3 regions of the Pantoea sp. B9002 genome follow, and region 3 is predicted to be linked to each of the others. Evidence: predicted binding sites of a transcription regulator. Region 3 holds the regulator's gene; each other region holds the start of a gene.
The links. The regulator LexA, encoded in region 3, represses DNA repair genes until DNA is damaged. The targets are predictions, from matches to a motif close to TNCTGTATGTACATACAGNA.
Positions count from the first base shown of each region.

Region 1: the regulator LexA is predicted to act here: its motif matches at 1,961-1,980, upstream of umuD (translesion error-prone DNA polymerase V autoproteolytic subunit).
Region 2: the regulator LexA is predicted to act here: its motif matches at 3,470-3,489, upstream of metR (HTH-type transcriptional regulator MetR).

Region 1 covers NZ_JACAPA010000003.1:158-5,619, forward strand. Annotated here, with positions in the region: gene umuC (translesion error-prone DNA polymerase V subunit UmuC) at 259-1,521, opposite strand; gene umuD (translesion error-prone DNA polymerase V autoproteolytic subunit) at 1,521-1,943, opposite strand; gene HX773_RS02055 (FRG domain-containing protein) at 2,349-3,320, opposite strand; gene HX773_RS02060 (hypothetical protein) at 3,392-4,354, opposite strand; partial or broken gene HX773_RS25870 (IS3 family transposase) at 4,595-4,971, opposite strand; partial or broken gene umuC (translesion error-prone DNA polymerase V subunit UmuC) at 5,113-5,462, shown strand, end outside.
Region 2 covers NZ_JACAPA010000053.1:55,579-61,040, reverse strand. Annotated here, with positions in the region: gene HX773_RS22550 (dienelactone hydrolase family protein) at 238-1,074, shown strand; gene metE (5-methyltetrahydropteroyltriglutamate--homocysteine S-methyltransferase) at 1,116-3,386, opposite strand; gene metR (HTH-type transcriptional regulator MetR) at 3,522-4,454, shown strand; gene HX773_RS22535 (DUF1456 family protein) at 4,548-5,027, shown strand; gene HX773_RS22530 (carboxylate/amino acid/amine transporter) at 5,161-5,462, opposite strand, start outside.
Region 3 covers NZ_JACAPA010000002.1:36,488-41,949, forward strand. Annotated here, with positions in the region: gene plsB (glycerol-3-phosphate 1-O-acyltransferase PlsB) at 424-2,847, opposite strand; gene HX773_RS00910 (diacylglycerol kinase) at 2,975-3,343, shown strand; gene lexA (transcriptional repressor LexA) at 3,449-4,063, shown strand; gene dinF (MATE family efflux transporter DinF) at 4,200-5,462, shown strand, end outside.

The sequences.
Region 1 (5,462 bases), on a different contig from region 3:
TCAAATAATTTTATTAACAATTCCTGTTCAATACTTATATTTTAAGTGTCTTCATGAAACACATGAAGACATCCCTAAGCTTGAGGTTCTCTACCATCAAAAAATGAGCACAACCATAACTCGATATTTCTTGCTAAAATTCCCTTCTTAATTTATCTATATCCAACACTACTACTAACTCTGCCGAAGATGGAACTTAGCATTGCCTGGTCGGATCATTTAGGAGCAGTATTTTTTCTTGTGCCACCAAGTAATATGTTAATTAGCGATAGGCAGATCCGAATACTTAGTTGTATAGGCCGGTGAGAGCATTTCTCGCTTCATTGCCCAAGCTTTCTGAACCCCTTGCCCTGCAAACCATAATTTCCCTTTTCCACTCTGATTCAAGCCATCGACAACGCGCATCAAAGCTTCACTGTTAGCCTGTGGTTTAAATTCATCAAATAGGTTGAGTTGCGATACGCCCTGACTGAAAAAATCTCCCAATATAACCCCTGCTTTCATATACCGATGTCCATCTCGCCATATGCAATCAAGCGCATCCATAGCAACACGGACAATATCGCGTGTATCATTTGATGGTGTAAACAGCTTGCCCGTTGCTTGGTTCCCGTAAAAGGTTTCTCCAACGGCATGCGGACTGGTCCGGACAAATACGACTACCTGCCTACAATATTGCTTTTCATTACGAAGCTTTTCCGCAGCCCGTTCTGCATAGGTGAAAACCGCCTGCCGCATATCCAAATATTCAGTTATGCGAAAACCAAATGATCGTGAACACACTATCTGTTGTTTTATTGGAGCGAATTCCTCTAGCTCTAGACATTGCTCTCCCCGCAATTCACGGACAGTGCGCTCTAGCACTACATTGAAATGTTTACGAATGATATAGGTGCTTTGCTCTGACAGGTCTTTAGCCGTAGTGATCCCCATGGCGTTGAGCTTTTTGCTAATGCGTCGGCCAACACCCCACACGTCCTCTACAGGAATCAGTGACATCAGTTTTCTTTGACGTTCTGCATTCGAGAGATCCAATACACCACCTGTTTTTGTCCACTTTTTAGCGGCGTGATTGGCGAGTTTTGCAAGTGTTTTGGTTTGGGCAATGCCAACACCGACCGTCAGATGTGTGTCGCGCTTAACGCGCGCCTGAATCTCTCGACCGTAATCCTCCAAAATCCGGCAGTTACGGACACCCGTAAGATCCAAAAAAGCCTCATCAATACTGTATATCTCAATAGAAGGTGCCATATCCTCAAGAGTTGTCATCACTCTATTACTCATGTCTGCATATAGGGCATAATTAGAGCTAAATACATGAATTTTATGCTTTCTTATCTCGTCTTTTAATTTGAAATACGGTGCTCCCATGGGAATTTTCAGGATTTTCACTTCAGCGGAACGAGCTATTACACATCCGTCATTGTTGCTTAAAACCAGTACTGGTTTGCCGCGTAAATCAGGTCTGAAAACCGTTTCGCAACTAGCGTAAAACGAGTTCACATCAACCAGCGCAAACATTAGCGCACCATTGTTTTGATTGAGTGTTTTACGATGCCGAAGATTTCGAATTGATCTGGGTCGGTTATGGGGATAATGGCATGTGCTGCGTTCATGGGCCTCAGATGCAAGAAAGGTTTTATCATGAGCTGTTTAACGGTGAACTCACCTGACAGCGCTGCTACGATGATGTCACCATGTTCGGCTTTAATGGAGCTATCCACAACCAACATATCACCATCGTTGATTCCACCTTCAATCATAGAGTCACCGCTAACCTTGATGAAATAGGTTGAACTGGGATGACTGACGAGCAGATCGTTCAGATCTAATCGCTGCTCAATGTAGTCCTGAGCTGGTGACGGAAAGCCACAAGGTACTCGGTCATTGAACAACGGAAACTCTAAGATGGCGCAGATTTCCTCTGGTTTGAAAAATTTCATAATTGCAATTCCGACAGTGCTGTATGAATATACAGTAATATCTAACTACTCGATCGATCAAGCCGATTATCGGAAGTTTTAGTGAAGCCTTTGGTAAGGAAGGAAATTAATTTTCACGGCCGATTACGCGCAAGTTAGGATGAGAAAAGAACACCTAGCAGAAGTGGATATAACGCTAGAAGTGGTCATACACACCCCAATCCACCTGTTTAGTATGTGAAAAAGTGCAATCTGAGCAGACTACAGGGAATAGGTTCCCGGCGGAGATAACTCAAATAAGCGAGGTGTGTTTTTTGATCAATTAATTATCATGGACATAGCATTCACGTTACGCTTTAAGTGACATTTATCCTGCCATACTAATAAAGATAAAATTACTATCTTAAGGCTATATCTTTGTGAAATTTAGTAATTTAAAGAATATAACTTTTTAATCTCCCTAGCTTGGTACTCCATTTCAGGGAAAAGAGTTGACTCTTTGATGCCTGCATATTCTAACTCTTTAAGGAGTTTAAGCTTGGTTTCTTTTCTTATCCTCATTTTTATTAATGAATCCCCAGAATACATTTCATTCTCCAGTTCGCCAACCGGAATAAACTCATCACCATCAACAAACATCCCACCATGAAAGGTGAAATATCCATGTTGTTGTCTTATTCTAGGATTGAGGTGCGGAGCTTTAAATGGAACTATATTTGAAAAAGCTCTTTTTACATCGGAGAAAACGAAGGGAATCATTTTCCCATTGATATCCTTAGTATTTTCTAGATCTACCTTCAGCTCTAGGCTATCAAAAGAAGCTGAACTACCGGTTGAAAGGCCACAAAATGGAGAACGTTTGAAAATATTGCTTCTAAGTTCCTGAATAGATATGCCATTTAATTTAGAACTACCATCCAGTTCTTCGTCAAGACGATAGATTAGTCTCTGGAAAAAATCTGCACGAGACTTCTCTTGTACCTGCATCTCAAGGAACTCATTTAGTTCATAAGTATCATGCAGGTAGGTCGGGTCAAAAATGAAAAGCGAACCATCGCAATCTAAATCATTTATGCAACTAAAATAAAGACCTACAAGCAAATTACTTGACCAGTCCAACAAACGTGTCGGGAGGCCGTAGTGTTGCATTAACGTTAGCCACTCATATGTATCTTTATGAGTATTCGATTGGTCGGGATAACGTCTTTTAAATTCTTGAAGCATTTTTTGTTCGTGATATATAACACCAAAAGAAGGACCTTGCCTGAAAATACTAGGGAGTAATTTATGACCATAAGTAGGCTGACCTCTAAACCATAAAGTTTTAAAGTTTACCGCTACTTCGGTCAAACTAGCGGTAATACTACTCAACGTACCTTCAACTTCAATTTCTTTCATTTATAAATCCTAAAATACTTAAGAGAAATTAATTTACTCAAAATTCAGTTAGCAACATATTATTATACGACTCAAATAGAAACACCGAAAATGCGCATTAGCTTATTTCTAAGTTCCACATCACAAATGCCATCCACATCCAGAATTTTAATTAGAGCATCAATTTGCTGCTCACTGCGATGCTCATACGAAAAAACTATCTCAATCTGTTTATTAGTAAGATGTCTTATCAAATGTTCATATGCATTCATACCTGGCTTAAAAAAAGAAATAATCATATTCCACTTAAACTTCTGCTGCAGCCCTTCATGGATTTTCTTGTACTCAAAGAAGGGGCGCAACGTAGGAGCGTATTTTACTAAAATGGCTCCTTTATGCCACTCATAGTACTGCTGAACATGTTTTTTATACTGAGTAAAAATATCATATATATCAATACTATCACCTGCACTCTCAATATACTCTTTTGCCTTACTTCCCCAGCCCTTCCATTCCAGCAACTCATCTTTTGTGACAATAAAACTAGCAGTTCTTTTGCCCGTGATTGAATCATGACTAATTCTCCAGTTTGCCTGTGCTATACGCCAGTGGGAGCTGAAGTTACGTAAATTTTGTAGGAAATCATGGAGACCCGGAGTGGAAAAGAATTTATTTCTTTGTTCAAAGATATCGTCTAAAGGCCATCTTTTATTGAATGAACGTGCGATATCAACTACAGTCATTAACGATGAAGTGCTATAATATAACTTGCGTTTCACCTCACGTACAAAGTCACTTTCATTTTTCTCATATATTTTATTCCAAAAATATACATCCTTACTTCTCTCACCAAAGATAGTTATTTCATCTAACAATTCCGTAGTACTTCTTGAAAATACCCAAACAGCATCGTCAAGTTCGTTAATTCCATTCCAGAGCTGTCCACCATCTGTTCTGTCAATGGATTTCTGTACTGCACTGAAATCAGACATCATCGCTGTTTGTATGTGTTGAAGTGTCCACGGGTGAGCGATCGTTTCAAGATAGCCAGTCATCTGTAGTCCTAGGGTCAAATGAAGTATAAATGGTAATCCACGAAAACATCACTGACCCGCCCCCCAATAATTGATACAACCGTAAGTTGTTAATTGGGTTTGGTCAATGAAGCACCAGAGGTAATATACCCTATAAACGCTCAGCCTTAGTTGCAAAAGGCCGAACACCATGCCCAAAGCAAGGTATTGCTGATGCATTGTGTAGTGCAGAATTAAAAATGACCACCTCTTCAGATTTCTTCAGTACCGATTTTCCGATACATTTTGTGGTAATCCGCAGTCATATTCGTATGGTCTAAGCGCACTGTAATAACCCTTGATATAATTTGCAATTGTATTGCAAGCTTATCTAAAGACCATGCTGCCGATGACCGGTATCCACTCATTTTCCAGTCTCCGAAAGAAGCGCTCCATTGGGCTGTTATGCCAATAATTTCAACATCGACTCATGCTCTGCTGGATCCTCTAACGCCGCAGTAACTGGCGGAACTGTCTACTTGTGTAGTGACTGGATTGATCATGATTGAAAATCACTCCAGCAGGTTACAACTGGCATTCCATGCCATTTCCAACGTTTTGGTTGTCAACTTGCTGTCTGGCGAGAAAGATATTGGATAACGACGGCAGTTTTAGGCCATGGACATATCCCGGCTAGATACCATTAAAAATGCATATTTCTATGGACATGATAGCAGGAAGATAATCTATTAAATTTAATAAAATTAATTGATGTCCATGGTTGATCATCTTTCCATTACATTGACGAAGCCTTCGTTGACGTCACCGGCATCAACGCCTGCATGACATTCGAACAGTTAGGCTGCGACATTCGCGACCGCATTTATCGGGACACCCATTTGCGTGTGGGTGTCGGCATTGCGCCGACCAAAACCCTCGCCAAGCTCGCCAACTGGGCTGCCAAACGCTGGACCAAAGCCGAGAACGTGATGGATCTCTCCTTGCCACACCGTCAGCGCGAGTTGATGAAACTGGTCAAGGTCGAAGAGGTGTGGGGCGTGGGCCGGCGCTTATCGAAAAAGCTCAACCTGATGGGCATTACCACCGCGCTGCAATTGGCTGAAACCCCGACTGCGCTGATCCGTAAACA
Region 2 (5,462 bases), on a different contig from region 3:
CTCAATTCACCATCGATAATGAAACTTACATTATCAGAAAAACATTATGTGATTTACATCACACATTGGCGCTGTGCAATTCTGAATTGCTACAAGCGGTGCTGTGTAAGTGTTGGTGGCAATGTTAATAGAGAAGCAGCACACGTGAAAAAAATCCCTCTGCACCCTACGCCAGCCTTGCTTCACTTCGCCAGGCTATAGTTACGTGATTGCGCATTTGCTAGCACGGAGAGAACAATGAAAACCGAAGACAATATGGCACAAAAAACGGCACCCGGCGGCTTTGCACCGGCCGTTCAGCCCACCGCAAGCAGCACCATTATTACCAGCAGCGACGCGATTCATGCTGGCGAGACCTCGGTTCCGAGCCAGGGCGAGAATCTGCCCGCTTATTACGCCCGACCAAAAGAGTATCAAGGGACCTTGCCGGTTGTGTTGGTGGTGCAGGAGATTTTCGGGGTGCACGAGCATATCCGCGATGTCTGCCGCCGTCTGGCGTTGGAAGGTTATCTGGCGATCGCTCCGGAACTCTATTTCCGTGAAGGCGATCCCAACGATTACCACGACATTCCCACGCTGTTCAAAGAGCTGGTGAGCAAAGTTCCGGATTCGCAGGTGTTGTCCGATCTCGATCATGTGGCCAACTGGGCCACGCGCCACGATGGTGATATCCGTCGCCTGGCGATTACCGGTTTCTGCTGGGGCGGACGCATTAGCTGGCTGTTTGCCGCGCACAATCCGCAGGTCCGCGCGGCGGTGGCGTGGTATGGCCGTTTAGACGGTGAGAAGACGCTGAAGCAGCAGAAGCACCCGATCGATATCGCGGTGGATCTGAATGCGCCGGTGCTAGGTCTTTACGGTGGTCAGGATGAGAGCATCCCGCTGGAGAGCATTGATAAGATGCGACAGGCGCTGCATGCCGCCAATGCTAAAGCGGAGATCGTGGTGTATCCGGATGCAGGACATGCTTTCAACGCGGATTATCGTGCGAGCTATCACGCCGATTCGGCCAAAGATGGCTGGCAACGCATGCTGGCGTGGTTCGCGCAGTATGGCGTAGCGCCGAACGCGTAATAAAAAGGGGCGCGTATGCGCCCCAATTTCCTTCTCAACCACTAAACCGTTTCACCCCGCAGGTTTTGCGCCGCTTTTACCATGTTCGCCAGCGCCTGACGGGTTTCCGTCCAGCCACGCGTTTTCAGGCCACAATCCGGGTTAACCCACAGACGCTCTTCCGGGATGCTCTGCGCTGCTTTACGCAGCAACTCTTCCATCCACTCCACGCTCGGCACGTTCGGCGAATGAATGTCATATACGCCCGGACCGATTTCGTTGGGATAGTCGAACTCCTTAAAGGTATCCAGCAGATCCATATCGGAGCGTGAGGTTTCGATAGTGATGACGTCCGCATCCAGCGCAGCAATCGAGTCCATGATGTCATTAAACTCGCAGTAACACATGTGGGTGTGGATCTGGGTTTCATCCTGCGCCACGGCGGCATTAAGACGGAACGCATCCACCGCCCAGGTCAGATATGCAGCCCAATCGGACTGATGCAGCGGCAGGCCTTCGCGCAGTGCCGGTTCATCAATCTGAATAATGCCGATACCGGCTTTTTCCAGATCTTCCACTTCGTCACGCAGCGCCAGCGCAATCTGTTTGGCGATGGTTTCACGGCTCACATCTTCACGCGGGAACGACCAGCAGAGAATCGTTACCGGACCGGTCAGCATGCCTTTCACCGGTTTGTCGGTCAGCGACTGCGCGTACTTCGCCCACTCAACGGTGATGGCTTGCGGACGGCTTACGTCGCCGATGATAATTGGTGGTTTAACGCAGCGTGAGCCGTAGCTCTGTACCCAGCCGTTTTGGGTGAACACGAAGCCGTCGAGGTTCTCGCCGAAGTATTCCACCATGTCGTTACGCTCTGCTTCCCCGTGCACCAGCACGTCGAGGCCCAAACGTTCCTGCTCAACAATCGCCTGTTTGATGTGTTCGGCGATGCCAGTGCGATAGTTACCACCGTCGATGTTGCCTTTTTTGAAGTCGAGGCGCAGGCCGCGAATTTCGGTGGTCTGCGGGAATGAACCGATGGTGGTGGTCGGCCACGCTGGCAGGTTAAAGCGGTTACGCTGCGCTTTGGCACGCTCGGTGTAGCTGCTGGCACGTTCAACGTCTTTCGCCTGAATTTTCGCCAGACGCTCGCCGACGGCGGCATTGTGAACGCGCGTGGAGTTGGCTCGCGCACGAATCGGCGCGCTCCACTCGACCAGCGAAGCGGCATCATTGTTGTTCAGCGCATGACTCAGCAGTGCAAGCTCAGCGCACTTCTGCAGGGCAAAGGCGAACCAACTTTTCACCTCTTCATCGAGTCGGGTTTCCACGCTCAGATCGATTGGACTGTGCAGCAACGAGCAAGATGATCCGATCCACAACTGTTGGCGCTGACCCACCAGAGGCTGCAGACGCGCAAACCAGCTGCTGAGATCGGCACGCCAGACGTTACGTCCGTTGATCACGCCGACGGAGAGCAGCCAATCCGCGGGAATCTGCCTGTTCAACTGTTGGATGTCGTCTTTGCCGTGAACCAGGTCAACGTGCAGACCTTGCACCGGCAGCGCTTTGATCACGTCGAGGTTCTGGCCGATGCTGTCGAAATAGGTGGTGAGCAGCAGTTTGCTTTCGCCCTGCAGCGCGGCGTAAGCCGGTTTGAAGGCATCGCGCCACACTTGCGGCAGTTCCAGCGCCAGTGCTGGCTCATCAATTTGTACCCATTCGATACCGCGTTTTTTCAGTTCAGCCAGCACCTGTTGGTAAACCGGCAGAATGTCTTTGAGCAGTGACAGGCGATCGAACGGCACACCTTTCACTTTACCCAGCCACAGATAGGTAACCGGCCCCAGCAGCACCGGTTTAATCTTGTGCCCGAGCGCCAGCGCTTCATCAACTTCGTCCAGCAGTTGCGTCCAGGTGAGTTTGAACTGCTGGCCTTGAGTGAATTCCGGCACCATGTAGTGATAGTTGGTGTTGAACCATTTGGTCATTTCCGCCGCCGCCGCCGGTTCACCGCTTGGCGCGCGGCCACGGCCAAGGCGGAACAGCGTGTCGAGATCGACCGAGCCATCCTGGTTTTGGTGGCGTGCTGGCACATTACCCAGCAGCAGGCTGGTGGTAAGTACGTGATCGTACCAGGCAAAATCCCCCACCGGCAGCAGGTCGACGCCCGCCTCTTTCTGCTGTTGCCAGTGACGGGCGCGCAGTTCGCGCCCCACCGCCAGCAGCTCTTCCTGTGAGCTTTTACCTGCCCAATAGCTTTCCTGTGCTTTCTTCAGTTCACGACGCAGACCGACGCGAGGGAAACCGAGTGTATGGTTCAGAATGGTCATTTTCTGTTCTCCAGATATTCTTAGCTGAGTAGCGTGCAGAGATGTTTAGCCGTCCAGATGTTTACACCGCCATAATCTGCGGGTACTGTATGTTCCTCAAGCGCAATTTGTTCAATCTCGATGTGAAGGATTCTCATGATCGAACTCAAACACCTGCGGACGCTGCAGGCGTTACGGAATACCGGCTCGTTAGCCGCCGCCGCCTCCCAGCTTCATCAGACGCAATCGGCGTTGTCTCACCAGTTCAGCGATCTGGAGCAGCGGCTGGGCTTTCGTCTGTTTGTGCGCAAAAGCCAGCCGCTGCGTTTTACGCCGCAGGGAGAGATTTTGCTGCAGTTGGCTGAGCAGGTTTTGCCGCAGATTCAGCAGGCTTTGCAGGCGTGTCATGAGCCACATCAGGCCACGTTGCGTATCGCCATCGAGTGTCACAGCTGTATTCAATGGCTAACGCCCGCGCTGAATAATTTCCGCCAGAGCTGGCCGCAGGTGGTGATGGATTTCAAATCCGGCGTGACCTTTGATCCGCAACCCGCGCTGCAGCAGGGCGAGCTGGATGTGGTGTTGACCTCCGATATTTTGCCGCGCAGCGGGTTGTTCTATTCACCGATGTTCGATTTTGAAGTGCGTTTGGTGATGGCGCCGGATCATCCTTTGGCGCAGCTTGAGCATATTGCCCCGGAAGATATGGCCGATGAGGTGCTGATGATCTATCCGGTGCAGCGTCAGCGTTTGGATGTGTGGCGCCATTTCCTGCAGCCTGCGGGCGTCAGTCCGGCCTTGAAGAGCGTGGACAATACGCTGTTGCTGATTCAAATGGTGTCGGCGCGCATGGGCATCGCCGCGCTGCCGCATTGGGTGGTAGAGAATTTTGAGCAGCAGGGTTTAGTGGTGACGAAGACCTTGGGCGATGGCTTGTGGAGCCGCTTGTATGCCGCCGTTCGCGAAGGCGAGCAGCGTCAGCCGGTGATGGAAGCCTTTGTGCGGTTTGCCCGTCAGCATGCCTGTGAACATCTGCCCTTCGTGCGCGATGCTGCGCGTCCCGGCTCACTGCAAACTACCTCATCCTGATGTTGTTGGGCGGCGAAGGTCGCCCGCGCTGTTATCCCTGCCCCGCCTGCTCTATAATGCGCCGCCTCAACCCGCGACCAAGAGAGTTTCACCATGATGAGTAACGATGTTCTGCGCAGCGTGCGCTATATGCTTGATTTGAGCGATAGCAAAGTGGTGGAGATTTTTGCCCTGGCGGGAAGTGAAGTACCGCTGGAAGACGTGCAGGCGTGGATGAAGAAAGATGACGATGCCGCGTTTCGCAAGCTGCCGGATGTATTGATGGGCTACTTCCTTAACGGTCTGATTTTTTACCGTCGCGGTAAGAGTGAAGATGCGCCCGCGCCTTCGATTGAGCGTCGCATGAATAACAACATTTTTATGAAGAAATTGCGTATCGCGTTTGAGCTGAAGACCACCGATATTCCGGATGTGCTGCTGAAAGCGAACTTTAAGATTTCACAGGCTGAGGTTGGCGCGATCTTCCGCAACCCAGACCATAAGAATTTCCGCGAATGCGGTGACCAGATTCTGCGTAATTTCCTGAAAGGTTTGACGATGATTCATCGTCCGGCGCCGGTTAAGAAGGGTTAATCGCTTCTTTGTTCGAGCCGGGTCAGGGATAGCGCGGCAGATCGCAAAGGGAAACCACTTCCCTGTGGATCAGCCTCGCCATCCATGGCTCGGATGCTTTGCTCCTCTGCCGCGCTATCCCTTCCCTCTTTGCCTATGCGTTGCTTTGGGCCGTCTTGCCTAGCACCCAGCGTTTATGCACATACAGGGATGCGAAAATCACGGCAGCGCCAGCGATAAAACTCGGCCAATGCGGTTTTTCCTGCCAGATCGCCAGATTCACCAGCAAGCCCGCTGGCACATGCATGTTGTTCATAATGCCCAGCGTGCCGGCATCCACCTGCGTAGCGCCGTAGTTCCACATGAAGTAGCCCAAACCTGAAGCCGCTACGCCCAGCCACACCAGAATGCCCCACTGCAGCGACGTGGTCGGCAGTTTGTTCGGATTGCCCCACA
Region 3 (5,462 bases):
ACTGAACCCCGGGCCTTGCGCCAGCCCAATCCGCCGCTGCGCGGTACCTTCACTCATTCACGATTCCTGACGGAACGGTGTCGATTCGCTCCTGCTCAGCGCCACCTCTCGCCGCATCCATGCGGCTCGTCCTGGAATCCCTCACTCGTTCAGCGTGTTGGGATGTCGCCTCAACACCGTCGCTGCAGCAGTCGTGCGTATTCTTAATTCAAAATCGCTACAAATCCCGTAGGGTCGCCATTCATGGCGACCAGGTGCGCATAAATGCGCACCCCACGAAATACCAAACCGGGTGTGTAATCATAGTGGGTGATGTCAGGCACAGAGTGATGACTCAGGATGAGTCAAGAGGGATAAGTGCGAGAACTGCGAGGGCGTGATAGGGCGCACCGAGGTGCGCCTTTCAATTTGCCTGTCGCCGCATTAATCGTGGGCGACGGCACTCTCAATCGTCAGACGCACATCGCTGGTCACCAGCTCCGCCAGCATCTGCCACATCATATGACTGCGTTCGGCATCGGCATCGCCTTTGTCACTGATATAACCTTCATCACGCAGCGTGAGTACCAACGCAGTGAACACCGCTTTATCAAAGAACTCTGGTGCGTTGATGCCGTGCAGCACAGACAGACGTTGAGCCAGCGTGCGGCTCTCTTTCTCCAGCGTGCCACGGTTGATGGCCGGTTTCGCGCTGAGGATAGCGAAGGTAATCGCGAAGCGCTGAAGCGTCTCACGAATACCTGCCGCCAGCAGTTGCAGCGAACGGTGACGTGCCGGCGTCATTTTCAGCTGACCATCTTGTAAGGTAATCAGCCCCTGACGCGCCATCTCCGCACAGAGTGCGTTAAGTAGCGCAGGCAATTCCGCCTTGTCCCAGCGCAGGAACAGCTCGCTCTTCAGCATCGGATACACCAGGCTAACCTGACGCAGCAGCTCTGCTTCGCTGATTTCACGATGTTGCTGCACGATGGCGGCAATCAGCGACGGCATCACCAACATGTGATGAATGTTGTTGCGATAGTAGGTCATCAGCACCGCCTGCTCGCGCGGCAGAATGATGATGTCACCAATGCTGTCTTGCTCGGTCTCGAACTTGTTCATGCCCATGGCGTGATCAAGCAGCGCTTCGGCGCTCATATCAGGCACCGTGGCTTCCGGCGAATAGGGCACATTGCGCAGCAGTTGGGTGTAGCACTCTAACTGCTCAATCAGTTGTTCGCGGGTCAGTGAACGCTGACGTGACGCCAGCAGTGCGGTGACGCAAAGGTTCATGGCGTTGGCTGCACCGGCTTCGTTGATGCGCACCATCAGCTTCGCCGCAATGTCATTCACGGCGGGCGTCATCCAGGCTGGACGTTGCGGTTCGATAGGGTCAATCGCATCACGCCATTCCGGCACATTTTTGTTCAGGTAGTTCATCAACGGCAGCGGTTCGCCGAAGTTAACGTAGCCCTGACCCAGATTGCGCAGCTTACGTAAGCCGCGCACCATCTGCAGGAAGCTCTCTTTCTCTTTGGCCGCGCCACGCAGCTCTTTGGCGTATGTGCCCACTTCCATCACGTGCTCGTAACCGATGTAAATCGGCACGAAGGTGATAGGACGGCTGCCGCCGCGCAGCATTGCCTGCAGCGTCATTGATAGGGTGCCGGTTTTCGGATCCAGCAAACGACCGGTACGCGAACGTCCGCCTTCCACAAAGTATTCAACGGAGTAACCACGGCTAAACAGCTCGCCGAGATATTCACGGAACACGGTGGAATAGAGTTTGTTGCCCTTAAAGGTACGACGAATAAAGAACGCGCCCAGACGACGGAAAATCGGGCCGGCTGGCCAGAAGTTCAGGTTGATACCGGCAGCAATGTGCGGCGGCACCAGGCCTTGATGATAAAGCACGTAGGAGAGCAGCAGATAATCCATGTGGCTGCGGTGGCAGGGCACATAGACAATCTCATGACCATCCTGCGCCAGCTGACGCACGCGCTCACCGCCATGAACGTTGATGCCCTGATACAAGCGGCTCCACAGCCAGCCCATCACGCGGTCAGTGACTTTAATCGCTTCGTACGAGAAGTTCGCCGCCACTTCTTCCATCATTTCAATGGCGTTCTGCTGGGCTTTCTCATGCGAAATCTTTTTGCTGCGCGCTTCATCTTCTACTGCTTTTTCAATCGCTTTGGATTGTAACAGCTTGTTGAAGAGATCCTGACGCGCAGGCAGACGCGGACCGACAGCGGCCAGACGTTGGCGGGCAAAGTGAATACGCGCCACGCGAGCCAGCTTCTGTGCAATCGACTTATCGGTGCCGTGTTCGGTCGCCATCTGGCGCAACGAAACGGTTTGCGAGAAGCGCACAAAGCTGTCGCGGCCGTGCCACAAAATGGCGAAGAACTTCTGCACGCCATTGAGCACGCGCAGATGCGGCGTGGATTCACCGGATGTTTCACGTCCCGGCGCGCGACCAAACATCACCGCGACCGGCAGCATTTGCACATCGAGTTGCGGGTTGCTGCGGTGCAAATCCAGATAATCGTGGAACAGCTTCACCGATTCGGGATTGGCCACGAAATAGGGAATGACGCGTGGGCCATCGTGAATAAACACGTGGCGCGGCAGCAAGGTGCCATCGATCTCCAGCGGAGCCAGCGGATCGGGCAGATCATGTTTCAGGCATTGAGCACGCAGTGTGAGCAGGTCAGCCTTTGAATCATAAGGCAAAACATACATCACCGGACGTGTCGGATCGATCCCGTGTTCAGAGACAGGATCGGTCGGAATGACCTTACTTTTTACCAAAATAGAGAGTGGTAAATTCAATAATTTGTAATAGAGTTTACGCCAACCTGACATAGACAACTTTAAGCCTCTTGTTAGCAAAGCGCGGCAAGCATACCAGAAAGCGCAGCGAAGGTCTGTGGCTCTGCCGCCTCATACTGCCCACACATTGACGTCAAAATAGTTCAAGGGTTCCATAGACATGGCAAATAACGTCACCGGTTTAGTAAGAATAGTGAAAGCCGCCGGTTATTCCTGGCAGGGCCTGCGTGCCGCATGGCAGCACGAAGCCGCATTTCGGCAGGAAGCCATTGCCGGGCTGGTGGCCATTCTCGTGGCTTGCTGGCTGGATGTAGATACCATTTCCCGCATCCTGATGATTGGCTCGGTAGTGCTGGTTATCATCGTTGAGATCCTTAATAGCGCTATCGAAGCGGTGGTGGACCGCATCGGGCAGGAGCAACATCCGCTCGCGGGCCGCGCCAAAGATATGGGTTCGGCTGCCGTATTGTTGACTATCTTACTGGCTCTGTTCGTCTGGATCGCGCTGCTCTGGACGCATTTGAGATAGGGATTCCAGATTCATCAAACCGCTGATTTTTCCCTCTGTTACGGTTTTCATTTCGCGAATACCTGTATATACTCACAGCGACTGTATAAACAACCAGGGGGCGGGATGAAAGCGTTAACTGCACGGCAGCAACAGGTCTATGACCTGATTCGCGACCATATTAACCAGACGGGCATGCCGCCAACGCGTGCGGAAATTGCTGCGCAACTGGGTTTTCGCTCGCCCAATGCTGCTGAAGAGCATCTGAAAGCGCTGGCGCGTAAAGGCGTAATTGAAATTGTTTCCGGCGCATCGCGCGGGATTCGTTTGCTGATGGAAGAAGAACCGAGCGAAGGGCTGCCACTGATTGGCCGCGTCGCTGCCGGTGAACCTTTGCTGGCACAGGAACACATCGAAGCCCACTATCAGGTGGATGCTAATCTCTTCAAACCGAGCGCCGATTTCCTGCTGCGCGTGAGCGGCATGTCGATGAAAGATATCGGCATTATGGATGGTGATCTGTTAGCGGTACATAAAACGCAGGAAGTGCGTAACGGCCAGGTTGTCGTGGCGCGCATTGATGATGAAGTCACGGTTAAACGCTGGAAAAAGCAGGGCGCGATTGTGCATCTGCTGCCGGAAAACACCGATTTCCAGCCGATTGTTGTTGATACACGTGAGCAGTCGCTAACCGTTGAAGGTTTAGCTGTCGGGATTGTGCGCAACGGCGAGTGGCTCTGATCAGTTTCTGATCCTCCTCAACTGCGGCGGTGCGTGTTTGCGCTGACCGCAGTCTGCTGTTTTACTTCTCTGTGACTCTTTCTGCGGCTCACGCTGGCGCCATTACGCTGATTACCGCACACAACGGAATGGGCTGATGCAGCTGTTTTCCTCTTCAGATAAAACACTCTGGCGGCTAGCGCTGCCGATGATCCTGTCAAATATCACCGTCCCATTACTGGGCGTGGTGGATACCGCCGTTATTGGTCATCTCGATAGCCCGATCTACCTCGGTGGCGTCGCCGTGGGCACAACCGCAACCAGCTTCATCTTTATGCTTCTGCTGTTCCTGCGTATGAGCACCACCGGACTCACCGCTCAGGCATTTGGTGCCAATGACAAAACTGCGCTGGCGCGCGCCTTAACCCAACCGCTACTGATTGCACTGGTTTTTGGTGTGCTGTTTATGGTGCTGCGAACGCCGGTCAGCAGCCTGGCGGCAGCTTTGATGGGTGGCAGCCCGGAAGTGCAGCAGCAGGCAAAAATATTCATTGAGATTCGCTGGCTGAGTGCGCCGGCAACCTTGGCCAATTTGGTGATTCTGGGCTGGCTGCTGGGCGTGCAGTACGCGCGGGCACCGATGGTGCTGCTGATCATCGGCAATCTGGTGAATATCCTGCTTGATCTGCTGTTCGTGCTCAAACTGCATTGGGGTGTGGCTGGAGCGGCGGCGGCTACCGCGCTGGCAGAATATGTCACGCTGGGCGTGGGTTTGTGGATGGTGGCGCGTGTGCTGAAAATGCGCGGTATCCACTTCGCAATGCTAAAAAGCAGCTGGCGCGGCGATGCGGCGCGGCTATTCCGCCTCAATCGCGACATTATGCTGCGCTCTTTGATGCTGCAAATCTGCTTCGCGTCGCTCACCATTCTTGGCGCACGCATTGGCCCGGATGTGGTGGCGGTCAATGCGGTGCTGCTGATGTTCCTCACTTTCACCGCATACGCGCTGGATGGTTTTGCCTACGCGGTTGAAGCCTGCTCGGGTGAAGCGGTTGGCGCAAAAGATCGCAGCCGACTGTTGCTGATTTGGCATGCGGCCTGTCGGCAGGCTTGCTTCGTCGCCGCCATCTTTGCGCTGATTTACGCGTTTACCGGTCCGCAGATTGTGGCAATGCTGACGTCACTGGAAGCGCTACGTGACATGGCTGACCGCTATCTGATTTGGCAGGTGATTCTGCCGCTGGTTGGCGTCTGGTGCTATCTGCTGGATGGCATGTTTATCGGCGCGACGCGCGGGCGTGAGATGCGTAACAGCATGGTGATGGCGGCGATCGGCTACGGTCTATCGCTGCTCACGCTGCCGTGGCTCGGTAATCACGGTTTATGGCTGGCGGTGACGGTGTTCCTGGCGTTACGTGGG